DNA from 3 places in the Streptomyces sp. NPDC048473 genome. Region 2 is predicted to be linked to each of the others. Evidence: riboswitches for the same ligand, from Rfam matches in the RefSeq annotation. Region 2 holds a riboswitch; each other region holds the start of a gene.
What was found. Region 2 has a riboswitch for cobalamin ahead of ACGFU7_RS00340 (cobalamin biosynthesis protein). Riboswitches for the same ligand answer to the same signal wherever they lie in the genome.
Positions count from the first base shown of each region.

Region 1: linked by a shared signal. The riboswitch ahead of ACGFU7_RS32350 (ABC transporter substrate-binding protein) and the one ahead of ACGFU7_RS00340 (cobalamin biosynthesis protein) in region 2 are both predicted to bind cobalamin.
Region 3: linked by a shared signal. The riboswitch ahead of ACGFU7_RS12090 (ribonucleoside-diphosphate reductase subunit alpha) and the one ahead of ACGFU7_RS00340 (cobalamin biosynthesis protein) in region 2 are both predicted to bind cobalamin.

Region 1 is NZ_JBICXE010000026.1:83,854-91,241, reverse strand. Features, by position in the region: gene ACGFU7_RS32360 (acyl carrier protein) at 1-242, shown strand, start outside; gene ACGFU7_RS32355 (beta-ketoacyl-[acyl-carrier-protein] synthase family protein) at 239-1,462, shown strand; cobalamin riboswitch at 1,541-1,730, shown strand; gene ACGFU7_RS32350 (ABC transporter substrate-binding protein) at 1,765-2,832, shown strand; gene ACGFU7_RS32345 (FecCD family ABC transporter permease) at 2,886-3,920, shown strand; gene ACGFU7_RS32340 (ABC transporter ATP-binding protein) at 3,917-4,705, shown strand; partial or broken gene ACGFU7_RS32335 (PRC-barrel domain-containing protein) at 4,775-5,328, opposite strand; gene ACGFU7_RS32330 (class I SAM-dependent methyltransferase) at 5,825-6,607, shown strand; gene ACGFU7_RS32325 (cytochrome P450) at 6,718-7,388, shown strand, end outside.
Region 2 is NZ_JBICXE010000001.1:63,114-70,501, reverse strand. Features, by position in the region: gene cobN (cobaltochelatase subunit CobN) at 1-2,287, opposite strand, end outside; gene ACGFU7_RS00345 (cobyric acid synthase) at 2,296-3,813, opposite strand; gene ACGFU7_RS00340 (cobalamin biosynthesis protein) at 3,810-4,883, opposite strand; cobalamin riboswitch at 5,031-5,163, opposite strand; gene ACGFU7_RS00335 (hypothetical protein) at 5,335-5,565, opposite strand; gene ACGFU7_RS00330 (anion permease) at 5,601-6,866, opposite strand; gene ACGFU7_RS00325 (class II aldolase/adducin family protein) at 7,130-7,388, shown strand, end outside.
Region 3 is NZ_JBICXE010000005.1:350,430-357,817, reverse strand. Features, by position in the region: gene ACGFU7_RS12090 (ribonucleoside-diphosphate reductase subunit alpha) at 1-1,885, opposite strand, end outside; cobalamin riboswitch at 2,020-2,157, opposite strand; gene mctP (monocarboxylate uptake permease MctP) at 2,322-3,959, opposite strand; gene ACGFU7_RS12080 (DUF3311 domain-containing protein) at 3,956-4,210, opposite strand; gene ACGFU7_RS12075 (GntR family transcriptional regulator) at 4,479-5,243, opposite strand; gene ACGFU7_RS12070 (extracellular solute-binding protein) at 5,523-6,809, shown strand; gene ACGFU7_RS12065 (carbohydrate ABC transporter permease) at 6,909-7,388, shown strand, end outside.

The DNA.
Region 1 (7,388 bases), on a different contig from region 2:
CGCACACCTTCAAAGTGCCCGTCGCCGAGATCCGCCCGGATTCCACGATGGGCAGCCTGGATATGGACTCCCTCGCCGTCGCCGAGTTCGCCGTCCTCATCAGGGAGACGCTGGGCGGCGACGGGGACTTCGACAAGCTCCCCAAGGACGCCACCCTGGCCGACATCACGCGGTACATCGACGTGACAGCCGGCAGCGGGGTGCTGATGGGCGGCGAGGCACCGACGAGCAACGCCCGATGAACAAGCCCGCGATTGCCGTAACAGGCCTGGGAATGATCACCCCGGTCGGCAACGACACCGAATCCACCTGGAAAGGTGTGTGCGCCGGAGTCTCGCCGGTGCGTACCGTCGCGGCACTCGAAGGGTGCGAGATCGACTTCGCCTGCACGGTCGACGGGATCGATCTGGACGCCGCGATCGGCGGCCGTACGTCCTTCCGGATGGGGAAATACGTCAAGTTCGCCGTTCTCGCCGCCCGGGAGGCGGTCGCCGACGCCGGACTGGACCCGGCGCAGTGGGACGGCAGCAGGGTCGCGGTGGTCGTCGGCACCAGCAGCGGAGGTTCCGCCGCACTGACCGAGCAGGCCGTCGTGCTCGACCGGCACGGACCGGAAGCCACCTCGCCGGCGGGCATCCTGCTCACCATTCCGAACATGCCCGCGGCCGAGATCGCCATCCAGTTGCGGGCCACCGGTCCCAGCCTGGCACCGTGCACCGCCTGCTCGTCCGGCGCCACCGCCCTGTCCGTCGCCCGCGATCTGCTGGTCACCGGGCAGTGCGACATCGCGATCGCCGGAGCCACCGAATCGATCGTCTACCCGGTCGCCATGACCGGGTTCGCCCGGTCCGGAGCCGCGGCCCGGGCGGACGGCGACCCGGCCAGGCGGTGCCGGCCCTTCGCGGCCGACCGTGCCGGGCTGGTCATGGGCGAGGGCGCCGCCGTCATGATCCTGGAACGGGCGGACGACGCCGACGCCCGGGGCGCCGCGCCGCGGGCACTGCTCGCGGGCACCGGCGCCACCACCGACGCCCACCACCCCACCAGCCCGCACCCGTCCGGCGCGGTCGCCCAGACGGCGGTCGAGGCCGCGCTGCGCGACGCGGGCTGGGCGGCCGAGGACGTCGAGCACGTCAACGCACACGGCACGGCGACACCGGTCAACGACGCCACCGAGGCCGCCCTCATCAGCCGGGTCTACCCGCACCGGCCGCCCGTCACCGCCCCGAAGGGCGTACTCGGGCACTGCATGGGGGCGGCCGGAGCGATCGAGGCCGGACTGACCGTCCTGACGCTCCAACGCGGCGTCGTACCGCCGATCGCCAACCTGGACGCCCCGGCGCCCGAGTTCGACATCAACTGCGTCACCGAGCGACCGCTGCGGCAGCCCATCCGGCGCGCCGTCAGCCACTCCTTCGGCTTCGGCGGACACAACGCCGTGATCGCTCTTCAGCGTCCGTAGGCATCAGGCGGGTGGTGCGACGGGAGCACAGCCCGGCGTACCACCGGCCACACCGCCCATGAGCTGCGCAGAGGCTCGTGATAACTTGCCGGGGCCAGTCAAACTCCACGTAGGGGTCAGGGAATCCGGTGAGAATCCGGAACTGACGCGCAGCGGTGAGGGGGACGGGCGGGGCCACGGCCACTGGGACCACCCTCGGGTGTCCTGGGAAGGCGTCCCGTCCGTAGGAACCCGAGTCCGAAGACCTGCTGGCACCTGCGACCCGGTACTGGGCGCAGGGCTCCGTACAACGGGCTCCGCGCATGAGTCCCAAGACGCAGAGGGACTCCGTGCCGTCCATAGCCAGCCCTGTCCGCGCCATGGCCCTGCTCTCGGCGGGACTGATCCTGCTGACCGCCTGCGGGGGCGGAACCGGCAAATCCGCCGCGAAGTCCGACTCCGCCGACGGATACCCGGTGACGCTGAAGAACTGCGGACGCACCGTCACCGTCGAAGCCGCACCGCACCACGCCGTCTCGGTCGACCAGGGATCGACGGAGATCCTGCTCTCCCTCGGCCTCGCCGACCGGCTGGCCGCCACCGCGACCTGGACCGACCCGGTGATGAAGGGCCTGGAGAAGGCCAACGCCGAGGTTCCCAGAATCGCGGACAACCGGCCGTCGTCGGAGAAGGTCCTCGACCAGGAACCCGACTTCATCAGCGCGTCGTTCGAGTCGACCCTGGCCAAGGGCGGCGTCGCACCCCGCGAACAGTTCGAGGAACTCGGCGTCCCCACCTATGTCTCGCCCGCCGACTGCACCGGCAAGGACAACAGCGGCGGCGGCGACGGAGCCCGTACCGCGCCACTGACCATGGACAGCGTCTACGACGAAGTGCGCGACCTGGCCAGGGTGTTCGGCGTGCAGAAGCGCGGCGACACGCTCGTGGCGCAGCTGCGGGCCCGGGTGAAGAAGGCGACCGAGGGTGTCGACGCCTCCGACGCCACCCTCCTCTACTGGTTCTCCGACTCCAAGGCCCCGTACCTGGCCGGCTGCTGCGGAGCACCCGGCATCATCACCGGAGAACTCGGAGCGAAGAACGTCTTCGACGACACCCGTGAGGAATGGCCCCAGATCAGCTGGGAGACCGTCGCCGACCGCAACCCCGACGTCCTGGTCATCGGCGACCTGACCCGTAAGGCACAGACCGCCGAGAGCGCCGCGAAGAAGATCGAATTCCTGGAGTCCAACCCCGTCACGAAGAACATGGACGCCGTCAGGCACAAGCGGTACGTCCTGCTGAGCGGCCAGGCCATGAACCCGTCCATCCGGACGGTCGAGGGTGTGGAACGCGTCGCCGCCGGGCTGCGCGCGTTCGGGCTCGCGGGGTGACGGACACCGAACGGGCCACGGCGGTGGATGTGCCGCGGGCTTCGGAATCGACCGTGCGCGGCGGAACGGGTGTACGGAAGCTGCCCGGTGGGGCCCTATGGGTCTTCGGCGTCGCGCTGCTCGTGCTGTCCGTCGCGGTCGCCGTCACCATCGGCCCCGCCCGCATCTCCGTCGCCGACGTCTGGTCCACGGTGGCCTCCCACCTCGGCTGGGGCCACTCACGCCTCACCCCGATCCGGGACGGCATCATCTGGAACCTGCGCATGCCGCGCACCCTGCTCGCCGCGGTGTGCGGCGCCGGGCTCGCGGTATGCGGAACCGTCATGCAGTCCCTGCTCCGCAACCCGCTCGCCGACCCGTTCGTCCTCGGCGTCTCCTCCGGTGCGTCGACCGGCGCCGTTGTGGTCGTCGTCCTCGGCGTCGGCGGGGGAGCGGTGTCGATCTCGACCGGCGCGTTCATCGGCGCGCTCTGCTCGTTCGCCCTTGTCCTGCTGCTGAGCCACACCCTGGGCGGCACGACCGACCGGGTCGTCCTTTCCGGTGTCGCGGCCATGCAGCTGTTCTCCGCGCTCACCTCCTTCGTCGTGATGACCTCCGCCGACGCCGAGCAGACCCGCGGGGTGCTGTTCTGGCTGCTCGGCTCGCTCAGCGGGGTCGGCTGGACCGATGTGTGGATCTGCTCCGCCGTTCTCCTCGTGACGCTGCTGATCTGCCTCGGCCACGCCCGTACGCTCGACGCCTTCGCTTTCGGCCAGGACGCCGCGGCCACCCTCGGCGTCCATGTCGCGCGCACCCGGATCGTGCTGCTCTGCACGACCGCGCTGCTGACCGCCGCGCTCGTCAGCTCCGCCGGGGCCATCGGCTTCGTCGGTCTGGTCCTGCCGCACGCCGCCCGTGCGCTCGCCGGCTCCGGGCACCGGCGGCTGCTGCCGGTCACCGCCCTGGCCGGGGCGGTGTTCCTGGTCTGGGTCGACACCCTCGCCAGGACGGTCCTCGACCCGCAGGAGGTGCCGGTGGGTGTCGTCACCGCACTCATCGGCGTGCCCGCGTTCGTCCTGGTCCTGTACCGCACCCGGAGGATCACATGACGGGTGGAGCCACCGAGGGGCTGCGTGCCGAGCGGGTCAGCCGGGAGGCCGGCGGCCGACTCATCCTCGACGGGGTCCATCTCGCCCCGCCGCCCGGCGCCACCGTCGGGCTGATCGGGCCGAACGGCTCAGGCAAGTCGACCCTCTTGCGGGTGCTTGCAGGAGTCCTCGCCCCGGAGACGGGTGTGGTCACCCTCGACGGCCGACGGCTCGACGAGATCGGCCGCCGGACCGTGGCCCAGCGGGTCGCCGTGGTCGACCAGCATGCCGTCACCCAGGTCGAGTTGAGCGTCCTGGACGTGGTGCGCCTCGGGCGCATCCCGCACCGCAGGGCCTGGTCGGCGCCAGGCCGGGCGGACGACGACGCGGTGCGCGAGGCCCTGGAGCGGACCGGTCTCGCCGATCGCGGCGACCAGTCCTGGCACACCCTCTCCGGAGGCGAGCGCCAACGCGTCCAGATCGCGCGCGCACTGGCCCAGCAGCCGCGTGAGCTGCTGCTCGACGAGCCGACGAACCATCTCGACATCCAGCACCAGCTGGAACTGCTGTCGCTGATCACCTCGCTGCCACTCACCGGTGTGATCGCTCTGCACGACCTCAATCTGGCCGCGATGTTCTGCGATCGGATCGTGGTCATGAGGGAGGGGCGGGTGGTGGCCGCCGGGTCCCCGACGGAAGTGATCACCGAGGCACTGATCGCCGACGTCTACCGGGTCAGGGCGCGAGTCACTCCGGACGGACCGGACGGGAGGCCCTCGGTGCGCTTCCTGCCGGAGCGGCCGTAGCGGAAGCTGCGGCCGCCGATGGGACCAGTGGGGCAGATGCGGCCGTAGTGGCAGCTGCCGTGAGCCCCTCCCAGCTCCGGTGCCGGTCATGCCGGTCGTGCGCGATGTGGTGCGGGAAGTGCCCGTACCGGAGCCGGAGGTGCCGGCCATGGCCGGCTGGTCGGTCCCGGTGGTGCGTCCGGTGCCCGCCGCGCCCATGGCCCCGGTTCCAGCGGCCCCGGCCGCGCCCATGGCCGTGGTGCCGGTCCCGGACGCCGTTGTGGTTACGTGCCCGCCTGGCCGCCGAGCCTGGCGGTGGTGTTCCCGGCGAGGCCGTAGTGGCGGTAGAGCTCCTCCTCCTCCGCCACGGACAGATGCGCGTCCGCGTCCACCCGGGGGGCTTCCTTGACGCGGTCCTTCGGATGCGAGATGTGCAGGTCGGAGCCCACTCGACGGGCTCCGGCAAGAGGCACGAAACTTTCCTTCATACCGAACAGGCCGGTCTTCACCGTGATCCAGTCCGGGCGGCCGGTGTTGTCGTCGACATACACCCGCCCCACACTGCCGATCTTCTCGCCCGCGGTGTCGTACACCGTCAGGCCGTCGAGCTCTCCGGAATCCGTGAAGCCGTCAGCGGCTCCCATGACCGATTCCTCCTCGCCCGGGCGCGTCCTGTGGCTGGGTCCATCAGGGAAGGCGCGTCCGATTTCCATCGCGCCTCACCCGGATGGACGCTGCAACCTCCCCGCCCGTGGAGGCCGGCCGCCACATGCTCGGCGCTTCGTCGGTGGCAGCCCGTCACGGCGGTGCGCACACCATCTTCGCGTTAGGTCAATCGGGTGAAATGTGGAGGGTGCGTGCACGGAATTCGGACACGAGAACCGGGACTGAGCGGCCGAAAGGTGCGACGCCGAAGAACCGGCAATTTGCCTCTTCAGTGACATTGGGGCGTATCGGGCGGGACGGTCCGTCCGGGCGGGTCACTCCGGGAGCGCGCCGTACTGCCCGTGGACCGGTTCGGCCCGCGCGCCGCATGGTGAACAGAGCTGCTTCCGTACAGTGACCGCAGGTACGGCTGGGGTCCCCGGCCATGCCGCCGCGCCATGAAACCGAGGGGAGCCGTCCGGCGTTGTATCCGGCATGAACACGTTGCGCGGCACGTTCGACGAGGACGCGGAGCTCTACGACCGGATGCGCCCGCGCTATCCGGCGGACCTGGTCACGGATCTTGTGGTCCTGACCGGTCTCACCTCTTGGAGCAGGGTGCTCGAAGAGGGGCCGGGCACCGGTCAGTTGACGGTGCCGCTCGCGGAGCTGGGGTGTGAGGTGACGGCCGTCGAACTGGGCCCCTCGCTGGCGGCCGTGGCACGACGCAATCTGCGCGGCTTCCCCCGCGCACATGTCGAGGTGTCCCCGTTCGAGGAGTGGACGCCTCCATCGGAGCCCTTCGATCTGGTGGTGTGCGCGACCGCCATCCACTGGATCGATCCCGCACTGCGTTTCACGAGAGCGGCCGACGCGCTACGGACCGGCGGGGCGCTGGCGATCGTCACCACCCACCATGTGGCGGGCGGCAGCGGAAAATTCTTCGAGCAGGCACAACGGTGTTACGAGCGCTGGGATCCCGCCACCCGCCCCGGCATCGAGCTGTCGGACGAGGCGTCGACGGAAACGGTCTTCGGTGAAATGGAACACCCCCCTTGGGGCGGCCCGGTCCGGGTACGCCGCCACGGACGGGAGATCACCTACCCGGCCGAGCAGTATCCGGACCTGCTGATGACCTATTCGGGCCACCGCGATCTGGCCCCCGACGCGCGGCACGGTCTGCTCGCCTGCATCCGGACCCTGATCGACGAACAGCACGGAGGGAGCATCACCAAGCGGTATCTGCATGAACTCCTGACCGTGCGGAAGGCCGCGTGAAAACCGGCAACAGGTGTTCCTGTCAGCGCCGTTGACCATAGGATCGGCACCGGCCACCGGCCCCGGCCGACGACCGTCAGGAGAGCCCGTTGACCAGCACCCCGCACCGTATGGACCCGGCAGGCGGCTGCCCGCACGCGGACAACGCCAGGCTGCTCGCCCAGGGGGCCGTGGCATCCGTCGTGCTCCCCGGCGATGTGGCCGGGATGGTGGTGCTCGGACACGACGCGCTCAAGGAGTTCCTCGCCCACCCCGATGTGGCCAAAGGCGCACACCACTTCACCGAGCTGGCCGAGGGACGTATCCCCGACGGCTGGCCGCTGAGGACATTCGCCACCGTGCAGGGCATGACCACCGCCGACGGCGACGACCACCGACGGCTGCGCTCACTGGTCAGCAAGGCGTTCACCGCACGGCGGGTGGAAGAGCTGCGGCCGCGGATCGAGACCGTCACCGCCGAGCTGCTCGACGGCGTCGACCGGGCCGCCGCCGAGGGTGACGGCACGGTGGATCTGCGCGCCCGGTTCGCCCTGCCGCTGCCGATGGGCGTCATCTGTGAACTTCTCGGTGTGGACGCCGAGCACCAGGACCGGCTGCACCGTCTCTCGAGCCAGGTGGTCGCGACCGATACCGGCCCCGAGGAGGCGATGGCCGCCAACCGGGAGCTGGTGGCCCTGCTCGGAGCGGTCGCCGCGGCCCGCGCGGAGCAACCGGGCGACGATCTGACCAGCGCCCTGATCGCCGCCCGCGACGAGGGCGGCGGCCGGCTCGGTCAGCACGA
Region 2 (7,388 bases):
GCACGTCCCGCGCCAGCCCCGCTGCGGCCGCGAGGTCCCAGCCGCGCTCCTCCATGCCCTCCGCGAGCCGGCGGCACAGCTGCTCCAGCAGATCGATCGCATCCGCACCGGTGCGCGCCGGGCCGTCGACCAGTTCGGTCAGCTCGACCGGAACCTTCACCGCGGCGCCCGGCTCGGCCAGCAACTCCTTCTCACTGAGCCCGAAGTGCTCGGCGATCGACGCCCGCAGCCCCGGCAGCGCGTTCGCTGTTCCACCCCACACCTGGGAGGCGCGCAGCACGGCCAGCACCAGGTTGACCCGGGCCTCGTCGACCGGACCGCCGCCGAGGATGTGCAGGCCGTCCCGGATCTGGACGTCCTTGATCTCACAGAGGTAGCCGTCGATGTGCATGACGAACGAGTCGAAGGCGTCGTCGCCGGGCTGTTCGTCGACATGGAGGTCGTGGTGCAGCTCGGCGGCCTTCACCAGTGTCCAGATCTGCGCCCGCACCGACGGAGCCTTCGTCGGGTCGAGATCGCTGACGAGCGCGTACTCGTCGAGCAGCTGCTCCAGCTTGGCCAGGTCGCCGTAGGTGTCGGCGCGCGCCATCGGCGGCACCAGATGGTCCACCACCGTGGCGTGCCCACGCCGCTTGGCCTGGGTGCCCTCGCCCGGGTCGTTGACGATGAACGGGTAGATCAACGGCAGTTCGCCGAGTACGGCATCGGGGCCGCAACCGGCGGACAGGCCAAGACCCTTGCCCGGCAGCCACTCCATCGTGCCGTGCTTGCCCATGTGGACGACGGCATCCGCGCCGAAGGAGTTCTCCAGCCAGCGGTACGTCGCCATGTAGTGGTGCGACGGCGGCATGTCCGGGTCGTGGTAGATCGCGATCGGGTTCTCGCCGAAGCCGCGCGGCGGCTGGATCAGCACCACCACATTCCCGAACTGCAGCGAGGCGAGGACGATGTCGTCCCCGTCCACGTACAGCGAGCCCGGCGGCTCGCCCCAGTGCTCCAGCATCGAGTCGCGCAGCCCCGGTTCCAGCTTGTCGAACCAGGCCCGGTAGTCGGCGAGCGCCGCGCGCGCGGGGGCTGCCGCGAGCTGCTCCTCGGTCAGCCACTCCACGTCGTGGCCACCGGCGTTGATGAGACGGTGGATGAGCTCGTCGCCGTTGTCGGGGTGCCCGTCGACTCCGTAACCGGCGTCGCGCAGGGCGTCCAGGACCCGTACCGCCGATGCGGGCGTGTCCAGGCCGACGGCGTTGCCGACGCGCGAGTGCTTGGTCGGGTAGGCGGTGAAGACGAGGGCGAGCTTCTTCTCGGCGTTCGCCTTGTGCTTCAGGACGGCGTGGCGCACCGCGATTCCGGCGACGCGCGCGGCCCGTTCGGGGTCGGCGCGGTACACCGGTACGTCGTCGGGGCCCTGCTCCTTGAAGGAGAACGGGACGGTGATCAGACGGCCGTCGAACTCGGGGATCGCGACCTGCATCGCCGCGTCCATGGGGGACAGCGCGGCGTCCGACGCGTCCCACGCGGCGCGCGAGGAGGTCAGGCACAGGCCCTGCAGCACCGGGACGTTCAGATCGGCGAGCGCGCCGATGTCCCAGGCCTCGTCGTCGCCCCCTGCGGAGGCGTCGGACGCACGGGTGCCGCCTGCCGCGAGCACGGTGGCGACCAGGGCGTCGGCCCTGCCGAGCAGCTCGTAGAGACCCGCGTCCGCGCCGCGCAGCGAACCGCAGTACACGGGCAGGGCGTTGGCGCCGCGCGCCTCGACCGCGTCGCAGAGGACGTCCACGAACGAGGTGTTCCCGGACAGCTGGTGCGCCCGGTAGAACAGCACGCCGACGGTCGGGCGGCCCTCGACGAACTCGCGGCTGCCGTGCAGGCCCCACTCGGGCATCTTCTGCGGCTCGGCGAAGCCGTGGCCGGTCAGCAGGACGGTGTCGGAGAGGAAGCGAGCCAGTTCGACGAGGTTTCCGGGGCCGCCCTGCACGAGGTAGCGCAGCGCCTCGGCGACCACACCGGCGGGTACGGACGACTCGGCCATCAGCTCCGCGTCCGGCACGGCCTCGCCGCCCAGCAGCACGGTCGGGATGCCGGACGCCTTGAGGACGGCCAGCCCGTCCTCCCAGGCGCGCTTGCCGCCGAGCAGGCGGACGACGGCGACGGAGGAACCCTCGATCAGCGCGGGGAGTTCCTCGTGGGCGTCGATGCGGGTGGGGTTGCCGATCCGGTACGGCGCGCCGGAGGCGCGGGCGGCGAGGAGGTCCGTGTCGGCGGTCGACAGCAACAGCACGGTGCTCATAGGGGCGTTCATGCGCGTGCTCCAGGTGCTCCGGGGGCGATGAAGGGAAGTCCTGACGGTGCGCCCGACTCGATGAGCCGCAGCAGCGCGTCGGTGTCCGCGTGTTCTTCGATGAGGTCGCCGAGGCGGTCGAGCTGTTCCTCACGCAGCGCGGCGAAGCCGGTGTCGGGGGCGGGGACGAAGCGCCGGCCGGCGGCCCGCGCGACCTCGGTCAGGAAGCGGCGGCGGAATTCGTCGCTCTCCAGCGAGCCGTGCCAGTGGGTGCCCCACACGGCGCCGACCCGGCAGCCGTCCAGGAACGGCTCGCCGCCGCGTACATCCGCGACGCCGTGGTGGATCTCGTACCCCTCGACAGGGGCGCCGAGCGCCTCGCCGACGGGGCGGGCGAGGGTCTTCTCGCGGTCGAAGCGGATGCGTACGGGCAGCAGGCCGAGGCCGTCGATGTGCCCGGCCCTCGACTCGACCTCGTCCTCGATGTGTTCGCCGAGGATCTGGAAACCGCCGCAGATACCGAGGACCGGCCGGCCCTCGGCGGCACGCCGCACCAGGGCGTCGGCGAGGCCGCGCTCGCGCAGCCAGGCCAGCGCCTTCACGGTGCCGCGGGTGCCCGGCACGATGACGAGGTCGGCGTCGGCCAGTTCCTCGGCGCGGTCCACGAACCGGACGACGACGCCCGGTTCGGCGGCCAGCGCGTCCACATCGGTGAAGTTCGACATCAGGGGTACGGCGCACACCGCGACGCGCAGTACGTCATCGCCGTGCGGCGGCGCGACGACCGATTCGCGTACGGCCCCGCGCAGCGAGACCCGCAGGCCGTCCTCCTCGTCGATGCCGAGGCCGTGGGCGAAGGGCAGCACCCCGTACGTCTGCCGCCCGGTGATCCCGCGCAGCATCTCCAGGCCGGGCTCCAGCAGCGACACATCGCCGCGGAACTTGTTGACCAGGTATCCCGCGATCAACGACTGGTCCTCGGCGTCGAGCAGCGCCGTCGTACCGAAGAACGAGGCGAAGACACCACCGCGGTCGATGTCACCGACGACCACCACCGGGAAGCGCGCGGCCCGTGCGATGCCCATGTTCACGATGTCCGTGCGCCGCAGATTGATTTCGGCCGGACTGCCCGCCCCCTCGCAGATCACTGCGTCATACGTGCCCCGAAGCTGCTCCAGACAGTCCACGACCGTGGAGAGAAGCGCTTCCTGCCTGCCCCCGTGGTAGCCGCGTGCGCTCATCTCGCCCACCGGTCTGCCCATCAGGACGACCTGGCTGGAGCGGTCGCTGCCGGGCTTGAGCAGGACCGGGTTCATCAGCGCGGTCGGCTCGACCCGGGCGGCCTGGGCCTGCATGGCCTGGGCGCGCCCGATCTCGGCGCCCTCGCGGGTGACGAACGAATTCAGCGACATGTTCTGTGCCTTGAAGGGCGCCACCTTCACGCCCCGGCGCACGAGCCAGCGGCAGATACCTGCCGTGACAACACTCTTGCCCGCGTCCGAGGTGGTCCCGGCGACCAGCAGCCCGCCGCTCATGTCCGTCTCCGTCCTGCGGCCTGAAGTCCTGTGACCTGAAGTCCTGTGACCTGAAGTCCTGCGGCCTGAAGTCCTGCGGTCTGAAGTCCTGCGGTCTGAAGTCCTGCGATCCGACGTCCCGCGATCCGTCGTGCGGCGAGGCCCGCACCCAGTCGTCCCGCCACGCACACGCCGAGGGTCAGCGCACTCACCCGGCGCGACAGCCGTACCGCGCGTTCGATGTCCTCGGTCTCCACCGCCCGGCCCGTCTCCCCGTTGAGTACGGGACGGTGCTCGACCCGGCCGCCGTACGCGAGGGTCCCGCCGAGCCGTACGCCGAGCGCACCCGCGAACGAGGCCTCCACCGGGCCCGCGTTGGGGCTCGGATGCTTGGCCGCGTCGGCCCGCCACGCCCGTACCGCTCCACGTGGCCGCCCCCCGGCGGCCACGGCGAGCAGGGCTGTGAGCCGGGCACCCGGCCAGCCCGCGAGGTCGTCGAGGCGGGCCGAGGCCCAGCCGTAGCGCCGGTGCCGGGGCGACTTGTGACCGACCATGGCGTCGAGGGTGTTGGCGGCCCGGAAGCCGACGAGCCCGGGCACACCGGCCAGCGCACCCCACACCAGGGCGCCGACCACGGCGTCCGAGGTGTTCTCGGCCACGGACTCCACCACGGCGCGGGCGATCTGCGGCCCGTCGAGAGACTGCGGGTCGCGCCCGCACAGATGTGGCAGCCGCTCGCGGGCCAGCTCGATGTCACCGGCGGCCAGAGCGCCGCCGATCGCCCGGGCCTCACGCCCCAGGGACGTACCGCCGACGACGGACCAGGTGGCGGCCGCGGTCAGTGCGACGGAGGCGGCGGGGTGGCTGCGTACGGCACGGGTGATCAGCGCGGCACCACCCGCGGCGCCTCCGGCGCAGACGAGTGTGTGCAGCGCGCCCCACCCGCGGTGGTCGCGCCACAGACGGCGCTCGACGCCCGCTGCGGCCCGCCCGAAGGCGGCGACCGGATGTCCCCTGCGGGGGTCACCGAGCAGCAGATCGCCGATCAGACCGGCCGTGGCGCCGTACGCGAAAATGCGGTCGGCACGCACGGCTCAACCGGCCGTTACGCCTCGAAGGACCTTCGTACAGGAGGCGGCTCTCGTAGAGAGCGCCACAGCAACGGACGCACGGCAGCCAGGCATGGCGATATGTCCTCACTCAGGGTCCGCGCCCTGGTTCGACGTGACCGGCGACGAGAGTCTCCTGGCTTCCGGATCCGCAGTTCCCCCGGCCTTCCAACCCGCTCGCGCGTGCCGTGACTTCCGGTGTGGGGGACTGCTCCCCGGTGACAGTGGCGGGACCGCGCCGGATTCGCACCGGACTTCCTCTGCTGTCGCCGTAATTGGCTCCGGCAGTCCACCACGCTCCGCGAACGCCCGTCAACTTGCCGTTGACCTGCGACGGTGCAGTGTGCTGAGCCCCACATCGGGCCGGGCACACCACGACGGACCGGACACACGAGATGTGTCCGGTCCGTCGGGGGAGTGCGCGGGGGAGGGCTCAGGCGACGATCAGATAGATCCCGTACGCGACCGCCGCCGCGCACAGCGCGAAGCAGGCGTACGCGCCGGCACGGGCCAGCAGCAGCGAGCCGCCGGAGCCGCCCTGTGCCGCCGGTTCGGGCTGCTTGGAGAGACCGACGATGCCCAGGGTGAAGAGACCCACCAGCGCGACGGTGACGACGAGGGAGACGCCGAAGACGGAGCCGAGGGCTGCCCAGTCGATGTTCATGCTGAATCCTTAGACGGCCTGATGAGGCGGCTGGCCTAGACGGTGGCCGGTCGCGCCGGGTCCTGGGTGGTTCCGGCCGGGGCCGGAATGGTGGTCTTGAGCTCCTGGGCCGTTGCCTGGGCCACGGTGGGCGGCGGGCTGACGGCGGCGATGGCCGTGGTGACGACGCCCGCGGGTTCGGCTTCGCCGTCCGTCGGCGCGACATCGCCGTGGCCGACCGGCTTGCGGCGCGACAGCAGCCAGATCGCCCCGGAGCCCGCGATCAGCAGCGCCGCGACGACGACGACACCCCAGGTGCCCTGCTTGGTGAGGAATTCCGCGCCCGCGCCGACCAGTCCCGCGGCCGGCAGGGTCAGACCCCAGGCGACGAACATCCGGGTGGCGGTGGACCAGCGGACCACGCCGCCCCGGCGGCCGAGGCCCGCGCCCATCACGGCGCCGGAGCAGGACTGGGTGGTGGAGAGGGAGAAGCCGAGGTGCGAGGAGGCCAGGATGACCGTGGCCGCACTGGTCTGGGCGGCGAAGCCCTGCGGCGGCTTGAGCTCGGTGAGGCCGCTGCCCATGGTGCGGATGATGCGCCAGCCGCCCAGGTAGGTGCCGAGTGCGATGGCCGTACCGGCACAGACGATGACCCAGACCGGCGGGTTGGAGCCGGGGTGCAGGACGCCACCGGTGACCAGGGCCAGGGTGATGATGCCCATGGTCTTCTGCGCGTCGTTGGTGCCGTGGGCGAGGGAGACCAGTCCGGCCGAGGCGATCTGACCGGCGCGGTAGCCCTTGGCGGTGGCCTTCTCCTGGGCGTCGTTGCGGATCTTCCCGCTGATCCGGTACGTCAGTCTGGTGGCCAGCAGCGCGGCCAGACCGGCGACGATCGGGGCGGCGAGCGCGGGGAGCAGCACCTTGGTGACGACGGTGCCGCCGTTGACCGACGACCAGCCCGCCGACATCACCGCTGCGCCGATCAGTCCGCCGAACAGAGCGTGCGAGGAGCTGGACGGAAGTCCGACCAGCCAGGTCAGCAGATTCCACAGGATGGCGCCGACGAGTGCCGCGAAGATGACTTCTGTCCGCAGCCCGTCCTCGTTGATGATCCCGCCGGAGATCGTCTTGGCGACCTCCACCGACAGGAACGCGCCGACGAGGTTGAGAACGGCGGACATGGCCACCGCTGTCTTCGGTTTGAGTGCGCCGGTCGAGATGGTGGTCGCCATCGCGTTGGCGGTGTCGTGGAAACCGTTCGTGAAATCGAACACTAGAGCTGTCACGATCACAATCGCGAGTAGCAGCGTGATGTGTTCCATTTACCCAGGCAATCGTTCGACGTCATTGGCACGTGGACCGTAGGCAACCTGAATGAACGGAAGATGAACTGGACAGGGCGTTGTGGTGACTCAAGTCGGGGTGGGGTCGTTCCGTTTGTCCTCCGCGGGGCGGGGCGGGCCGGGCGTGGGGCCGATTCGGGCCCGATTCGGCCCCACGCCACCCCTTTTGTGAACTTCTCCGGTTTGTGACTTATCCGACCGATCGCATGCCTGTTCGCCTCCTTGACTGGAAGGATCTCCATATGAGCGATCAGCAGCGGGACGCGATCGAACGTGCCTGGGACGGTGTCGTCGCCACCGCCCGCAGGACGGCGGCGGACGGCCTCGTCGTCGGAACCTCGGGAAATGTGTCGGCACGGGTCGGCGGGACGGTCCTGGTCACCCCGAGCGGAGTGCCGTACGACCGGCTCCGCCCCGAAGACGCCGTCGGCGTCGATCTGGAAGGCAACCGCGTCCTCGGCGAACTGGCCCCGACCAGCGAACTCCCGCTCCACCTCGCGG
Region 3 (7,388 bases), on a different contig from region 2:
CGTACACGCCCGCGATCGAGGCGATCGTCGCCGTCGGCGCGATGGCGAGCAGCAGCGAGTTGCGCATCCCGGTCTTCGCGATCCGGGCGCGCAGCGCGTCCCAGCGCTCCGGCCAGTTCAGCTCGGTGTCGTAGTGGTCGGGGTGCAGCACACCGCGCGCGGCACGCGTCTGGGACCAGGCGGGCAGCGGGCCGGAGCGCTCGGCGAGCTCGCAGGACGCCTCGTACGCCGCGAGCATGATCCGCTCGGAGATCTTCGTGGAGAGCGCGCGGGCCTCGGGGGAGTCGAACGGCAGCCGCAGCTGGAAGAAGACGTCCTGGAGACCCATGGCACCCAGGCCGACGGGGCGCCACTTCGCGTTGGAGCGGCCGGCCTGCTCGGTCGGGTAGAAGTTGATGTCGACGACCCGGTCGAGGAAGGTCACGGCAGTGCGGACGGTGGCGTCCAGCCGCTCCCAGTCGATGGTCCCGTCGGCGACGAACGCGCCGAGGTTGACCGAACCCAGGTTGCAGACCGCCGTCTCGCCGTCATCGGTGACTTCGAGGATCTCGGTGCACAGATTCGACGAGTGGACGACGCGGCCCGGCTCGGCGGTCTGGTTCGCGGTCCGGTTGGAGGCGTCCTTGAACGTCATCCAGCCCTGACCGGTCTGCGCGAGGGTACGCATCATCCGGCCGTACAGCTCACGGGCCGGCATCGACTTGCGGGCCAGCCCCTTGGCCTCGGCGTTCCGGTACGCGGCGTCGAACTCGTCGCCCCACAGGTCGACCAGCTCGGGCACATCGGCGGGCGAGAACAGCGACCAGTCGCCGTCCGCGTCGACCCGGCGCATGAACTCGTCCGGGATCCAGTGCGCCAGGTTGAGGTTGTGCGTACGCCGCTGGTCCTCACCCGTGTTGTCGCGCAGCTCCAGGAACTCCTCGATGTCCGCGTGCCAGGTCTCCAGGTAGACGGCGGCGGCGCCCTTGCGCCGGCCGCCCTGGTTGACGGCGGCGACGGAGGCGTCGAGCGTCTTCAGGAACGGCACGATGCCGTTGGAGTGCCCGTTGGTGCCACGGATCAGCGAACCGCGGGCTCGGATGCGGGAGTACGAGAGCCCGATGCCGCCCGCGTGCTTCGAGAGCCGCGCCACCTGGTGGTAGCGGTCGTAGATCGAGTCGAGCTCGTCGAGCGGGGAGTCCAGCAGATAGCAGGAGGACATCTGCGGGTGCCGGGTGCCGGAGTTGAACAGAGTCGGCGAGGACGGCAGATAGTCGAGCCGGCTCATCAGGCCGTACAGCGCCGCGACTTCGTCCAGGGCGCGCTTCGAGTCGTCCTCGGCGAGCCCGGCCGCGACGCGCAGCATGAAGTGCTGGGGCGTCTCGATGACCTGGCGGGTGAGCGGGTGGCGCAGCAGATAGCGGCTGTGCAGGGTCCGCAGCCCGAAGTAACCGAAGCGGTCGTCGGCGCGGTCGGCGAGCGAACGCTCCACCAGCGTGTCGAGGGCGGCCGCGTGCAGCGCGACGAACTCGGCGGTACGGTCCGCGATCAGGCCCTCGCGGTGCCCGACGGCGACCGAGGCGGAGAAGGAGACCGCGCCCTGGCCGGCCGCCTCGTCCGCGATGATGCGGGTCAGCAGCCTGGCCGCGAGCCGGGAGTAGGCGGGGTCCTCGGAGATCAGCCCCGCGGCGGCCTCCGTGGCCAGCGAGCGCAGCTCGGCCTCGTCCGACCGGGCGTTACGGCCGCGCAGCGCGGCGGCGGCGACGCGACCGGGGTCGGTGTCGGGCAGATCGACGGTGAGGTCGGTCAGGGTCCGCAGCAGTGCGGTCCCGGGCCCGTCGGTCGTGGCGTGCGTGGACTCGGCTGAATCGGCCACTGAAACCGGATCGGCTGGCGCGATGGTCACTGGGGCTATCCCTCGCTCGGCTCGGGGCCGGCGGGAGCGGGGAGCCGGGCAGGGCGATGCCCGGGGAAGGGCGGCGCTGCGCACGGCGTCCACCGGCCCTCCGCGAGGCCCGGACGTCTGGCATCCGGTTCGGTCGAGCCGGACGCACTGTCGGCAGGTCTTCGGACTCCCGGGTGCGCAAAAGCACACCGAACACACCGTTGCGGGACAGTTCCGGATTCGCACCGGATTCCCCTGCGGCGACAGCGAGCACGAGCATACATGTGGGGGCCGCCCGATGAGGCAGCCCCCACATGTTGTGTCGCGCAACGGAAGCCGAGCCGGCGGGACAAGCCGTGCGATCCCCTATCGGAGCAGACGAACGGCCCGTCGCGCCCCGGTGAGAAGGGCTCGACGGGCCGCCATCCGGCCGTGGGAGCGGTCTTGGGAGCGGCCGTCAGTGGCCGCCGCCCGGTGCCCCCGCCGTGGCCGGCGGGAGCTCCGCCCGGACGCCCGGGTCGCCCGCGTCGGCCGTGTAGTCGGCCGGGGAGGTCTCGTCGATCCCGGCGGGTGCCTTCACGGCGTTCAGGACGAAGGTGAGCACCACCGTCACCACCACGTTCAGCACGAACGCGGTCAGACCGATGTAACCGATCTCACCGATGCCGGGGATCTCCTTGGACGACCCGCCGAAGTGCGCCTGGGTCGGGCTGGCGACCCCGTACGCGGCCGCCGTCCCATACACCATGCCGGCCGCCCAGCCCGCGAGCAGCGCCCAGCGGTGGAACCAGCGGGTGAACAGGCCGCCGACCAGGGCCGGCATCGTCTGGAGGATCCAGATCCCGCCGAGCAGCTGGAAGTTGATCGCGACCGTCTTGTCCATGGTGAGGACGAAGGCGAGCGCGCCGACCTTCACCAGCAGCGACACCAGCTTGGAGACCTTGGTCTCCTGCTCCGGGGTCGCGTCCGGCTTCAGGAAGTCCTTGTAGATGTTGCGGGTGAAGAGGTTCGCCGCGGCGATCGACATGATCGCGGCGGGCACCAGCGCGCCGATGCCGATGGCGGCGAATGCGACGCCCGCGAACCAGTCCGGGAACATGTTCTCGAACAGCTGCGGGATGGCCAACTGCCCGTTGTCCACCTTGATCCCGGCGGCGATCGCCATGAAGCCGAGCAGTGCCAGCAGACCCAGCATCAGCGAGTACAGCGGCAGGATCGTGGTGTTGCGCCGGATCACATTGCGGCTGCGGCTGGAGAGCGTCGCCGTGATCGAGTGCGGATACATGAACAGCGCCAGTGCCGAGCCCAACGCCAGGGTGGCGTAGCCCCATTGGCCCGCCTCACCCGGCGCGAGCGCGCCGCGCGGTGCGCCCGTGGCCGGATTCTTCTGCGAGAACGCCTCGCCGGCCTTGGCGAAGATGTCGTCGAAGCCGCCGAGCTTGATCGGGATGTAGATGATCGCCACCGCGATGACCAGGTAGATCAGCCCGTCCTTGACGAACGCGATCAGTGCCGGCGCCCGCAGACCGGACGAGTAGGTGTACGCGGCGAGCACCGCGAACGCGATCAGCAGCGGCAGGTCCTTGACGAACCAGTGGGTGTTCTCGCCGCCGCCGACGCCCATCACGTCCAGCACCGCCTGGATGCCGACGAGTTGGAGCGCGATGTACGGCATCGTGGCGAGGATGCCCGTGACGGCGACCGCCAGCGAAAGCCCCTTCGAGCCGAAGCGCCCGCGGACGAAGTCCGAGGTGGTCACGTACCCGTGCTTGTGCGAGACCGACCACAGCCGCGGCAGGAAGGTGAAGATCAGCGGGTACACGAGGATGGTGTACGGCACCGCGAAGAAGCCGGCCGCGCCCGCCGCGTAGATCGCCGCGGGAACGGCGACGAAGGTGTACGCGGTGTACAGGTCGCCGCCGAGCAGGAACCAGGTGACCCAGGTGCCGAACGACCGTCCGCCCAGACCCCATTCGTCGAGGCTGGCCTCGTTCTCGGCCTTCCGCCAGCGCGCGGCCATGAAGCCGACGACTGTGACGGCCAGGAAGAAGAAGATGAAGACGCCGAGCGCGACGCCGTTCACGCCGTCCTTCATGCGGACGCACCCCCCTTGCGGGAGCGCTGGTCACGCTGCCACAGCTTGTACGCGGTCATCGTGAGCGCGGTGGAGATCAGCACCCAGAGCATCTGGTACCAGTAGAAGAACGGAATACCGATGAAGGTGGGGTCCACCTTCGCGTACGAACTCACCCAGAGCATCGCCACGAACGGCGCGATGAGACAGAGGGCGATGACCACCCGTACAGGTGTGACGGTGGGTGGTTTTCCTTCTGGGTCTGCTGGCATGCGGCGACTCCGTCCCCTCGCTGATCACCTGGTGTAATGCGCACGAAATCTAGGGGAGGCTTCCGGTCACCGTCACCCCCTGTCCGCATTGCGGTCCGGCAACGGTCTCGCGAGCGGGCGCGAATGTTCGGAATGCCGTCAAACGTACGGAAGTTGGTCTGTACCAAGATGCGCGAACGGCCCCCGTGGAGTAGTGGATTCCATGGGGGCCGCGACGGTTGTGCGTACGGGTGCGGTGGCCGGAATCAGTCGGCCGGCGCACTCGGGATCAGTCCGTCGGCCGCTTCAGACGCGCCACGAACTTATACCGGTCGCCCCGGTAGACCGACCGCACCCACTCCACCGGCTCGCCCCGCCCGTCCAGCGAGTGCCGGGACAGCATCAGCATCGGCAGGCCCACATCCGTACCGAGCAGTCCGGCCTCGCGCGGGGTGGCGAGCGAGGTCTCGATGGTCTCCTCGGCCTCGGCCAGCCGGACGTCGTACACCTCCGCCAGGGCGGTGTAGAGCGAGGTGTACTTCACCAGCGAACGGCGCAGCGCCGGAAAGCGTTTGGCCGAAAGGTGCGTGGTCTCGATCGCCATCGGCTCCCCGCTGGCGAGCCGCAGCCGCTCGATCCGCAGCACTCGGCCGCCGGCCGTGATGTCGAGCAGCCCGGCGAGCGTGTCGTCGGCCGTGACATAGCCGATGTCCAGCAACTGGGATGCCGGTTCGAGTCCTTGGGCGCGCATGTCCTCGGTGTACGAGGTGAGCTGCAGGGCCTGGGAGACCTTCGGCTTGGCGACGAAGGTGCCCTTGCCCTGGATGCGCTCCAGCCGGCCCTCGACGACCAGCTCCTGGAGCGCCTGGCGCACGGTCGTGCGCGAGGTGTCGAACTCGGCGGCCAGGGTCCGCTCCGGCGGCACGGGGGTGCCCGGCGGCATGGTGTCCGTCATGTCGAGGAGATGTCGCTTCAGCCGGTAGTACTTCGGGACGCGCGCCGTCCGCGTGGCCACGCCCGTCTCGTTCTCCGTACTGCCCCCGTCGGCACCCATGGCCCGCCTTCCCGACTGCTGCGTTGCTGCCGTCACCGGCTCCTCCGTCTGTCGCGGCTCACATGGTGGCACGGTCCGGTCACGGCTCGTCGCCCTCCCTTAGGTGTCGGTCCTATAACGGACGCGAGTGCACTTCTTATACACCCTTGACACCCCTAAAGGTCTAGGCCAAGCTCCCGGTACTGGTCTAAACCATTAAAGACCAGGTCCAGCCCCAGCAGTACTCGTCGAATGTCTTCGCGGTGGGCGGGGTTGCAGTATCCCTGAGGAGGGTTTGGCGTGAAGCGCAAGCTCATCGCGGCGGTCGGCGTCGCGGGCATGATGATCGGCCTCGCGGCATGTGGGTCCGACGACGGCGGCAGCGACAGCGGTAAGAAGACCGGCCCGGGCAGCTACAAGGGCGAGACGCTCACCGTCTGGACGATGTCCGGATCGAACCCCCCCGGGTGGACCAAGACGGTCACCGATGAGTTCGAGAAGAAGACCAAGGCCAAGCTGAAGATCGAAGTCCAGGACTGGAACGGCATTCAGCAGAAGGTCACCACGGCCCTCTCCGAGTCCAACCCGCCGGACATCCTGGAGATCGGCAACACCCAGACCCCGGCGTACGCCAAGACCGGTGGCCTCGCCGACCTCGGTGACCTGAAGAAGGAGATCGGCTCCGCCTGGGCCGACGGCGTCAACCAGCCCTCCGTCTACGACGGCAAGCAGTACGCCCTGCCGTGGTACGTGGGCAACCGCGTCGTCATGTACAACAAGAAGGTCTTCAAGGACGCCGGTATCACCGAGACGCCGAAGACCCGCGCCGACCTCTTCAAGGCGTTCGACGCCATCAAGGCGAAGGGCGACGCCGAGCCGATCTACCTGCCCGGCCAGAACTGGTACTTCTTCGACGGCCTGCTCGTCGGCAAGGGCGTCTCGCCGGTCAAGAAGGAAGGCGACAAGTACGTCTCCAACCTGGCCGACCCGAAGGTCGCCGAGGCCATGGACGTGTACAAGCAGTACCAGTCCTACTCCAAGGCCCCCAAGGACAAGGACGAGGCCACCCCGCAGCAGGCCGAGGTCTTCGCCAAGGGCAAGACCGGCGCCATCATCGCGATGGGCTACGAGGCCGGCACCGCCCTCAAGGCCAACCCGAAGCTCAAGGACGACATCGGCTTCTTCACCATCCCCGGCGAGACGGCCGACAAGCCCGAGGGCGTCTTCCTCGGTGGCTCCAACCTCGCCGTTGCCGCAGGCAGCAAGAAGCAGGAGCTGGCCAAGGAGTTCCTGAAGATCGCGCTCTCCGAGAAGAGCGACGGCGCGCTCATCACCGAGGCCGGCTGGTCCCCGAAGAACGACGCCATGCAGAAGTACACCGTCGGCCAGCCCGCCGCCGAGGCGGCCGGCCCGGCCGCTGCCAAGTCCGGTGGCACCACCCCGCTGATCCCGGAGTGGGCGCCGGTCGAGAACCCGCCGAACCCGATCAAGACCTACATGACGCTGGTCCTGCAGGGTAAGTCGCCCGCCGACGCCGCCAAGCAGGTCGAGGGCGAGCTCAACAAGCGCCTCAGCCAGCAGCAGTAATCGCAGTAGCGCGTCCCGCGCCGGGGCGGCGGGTCTCGACCCGCCGCCCCGGCTGTACGCACCGTTCCGTGTTGGGCTTTGTTGGAAGAGATGGCGAGCATGGCAGTGCAGACCAACCCCTCGGATGTGGCCAAGACGGCCGCAGCCCGCGGGCAGGACGGGAGAACACCCGTCGGGCAGCACGGGGGAAGCAAGCGGAAGATGGGTGTCGGCACAGCGCCGTACCTGTTGCTGGTTCCCGCACTTGCGGTGACGGCGGTCTTCCTCGGGTATCCCCTGGTGAAGAACGTCATGCTGTCGTTCCAGAACCTCAATATGGGACAGCTGATCCAGCATGTCACCGAGTGGAACGGCTTCAAGAACTACCAGGAGATCCTCACCGGTGAGGACTTCTGGAAAGTCACGCTCCGCACGGTCGTGTTCACCGGCGTCAACGTCGTTCTGATCATGATCATCGGCACCCTGGTCGGACTGCTGCTCGCCCGCCTCGGCAAGAAGATGCGCCTCACCCTGATGATCGGCCTGGTGCTCGCCTGGGCGATGCCGGTCGTGGCCGCGTCCACCGTGTTCCAGTGGCTG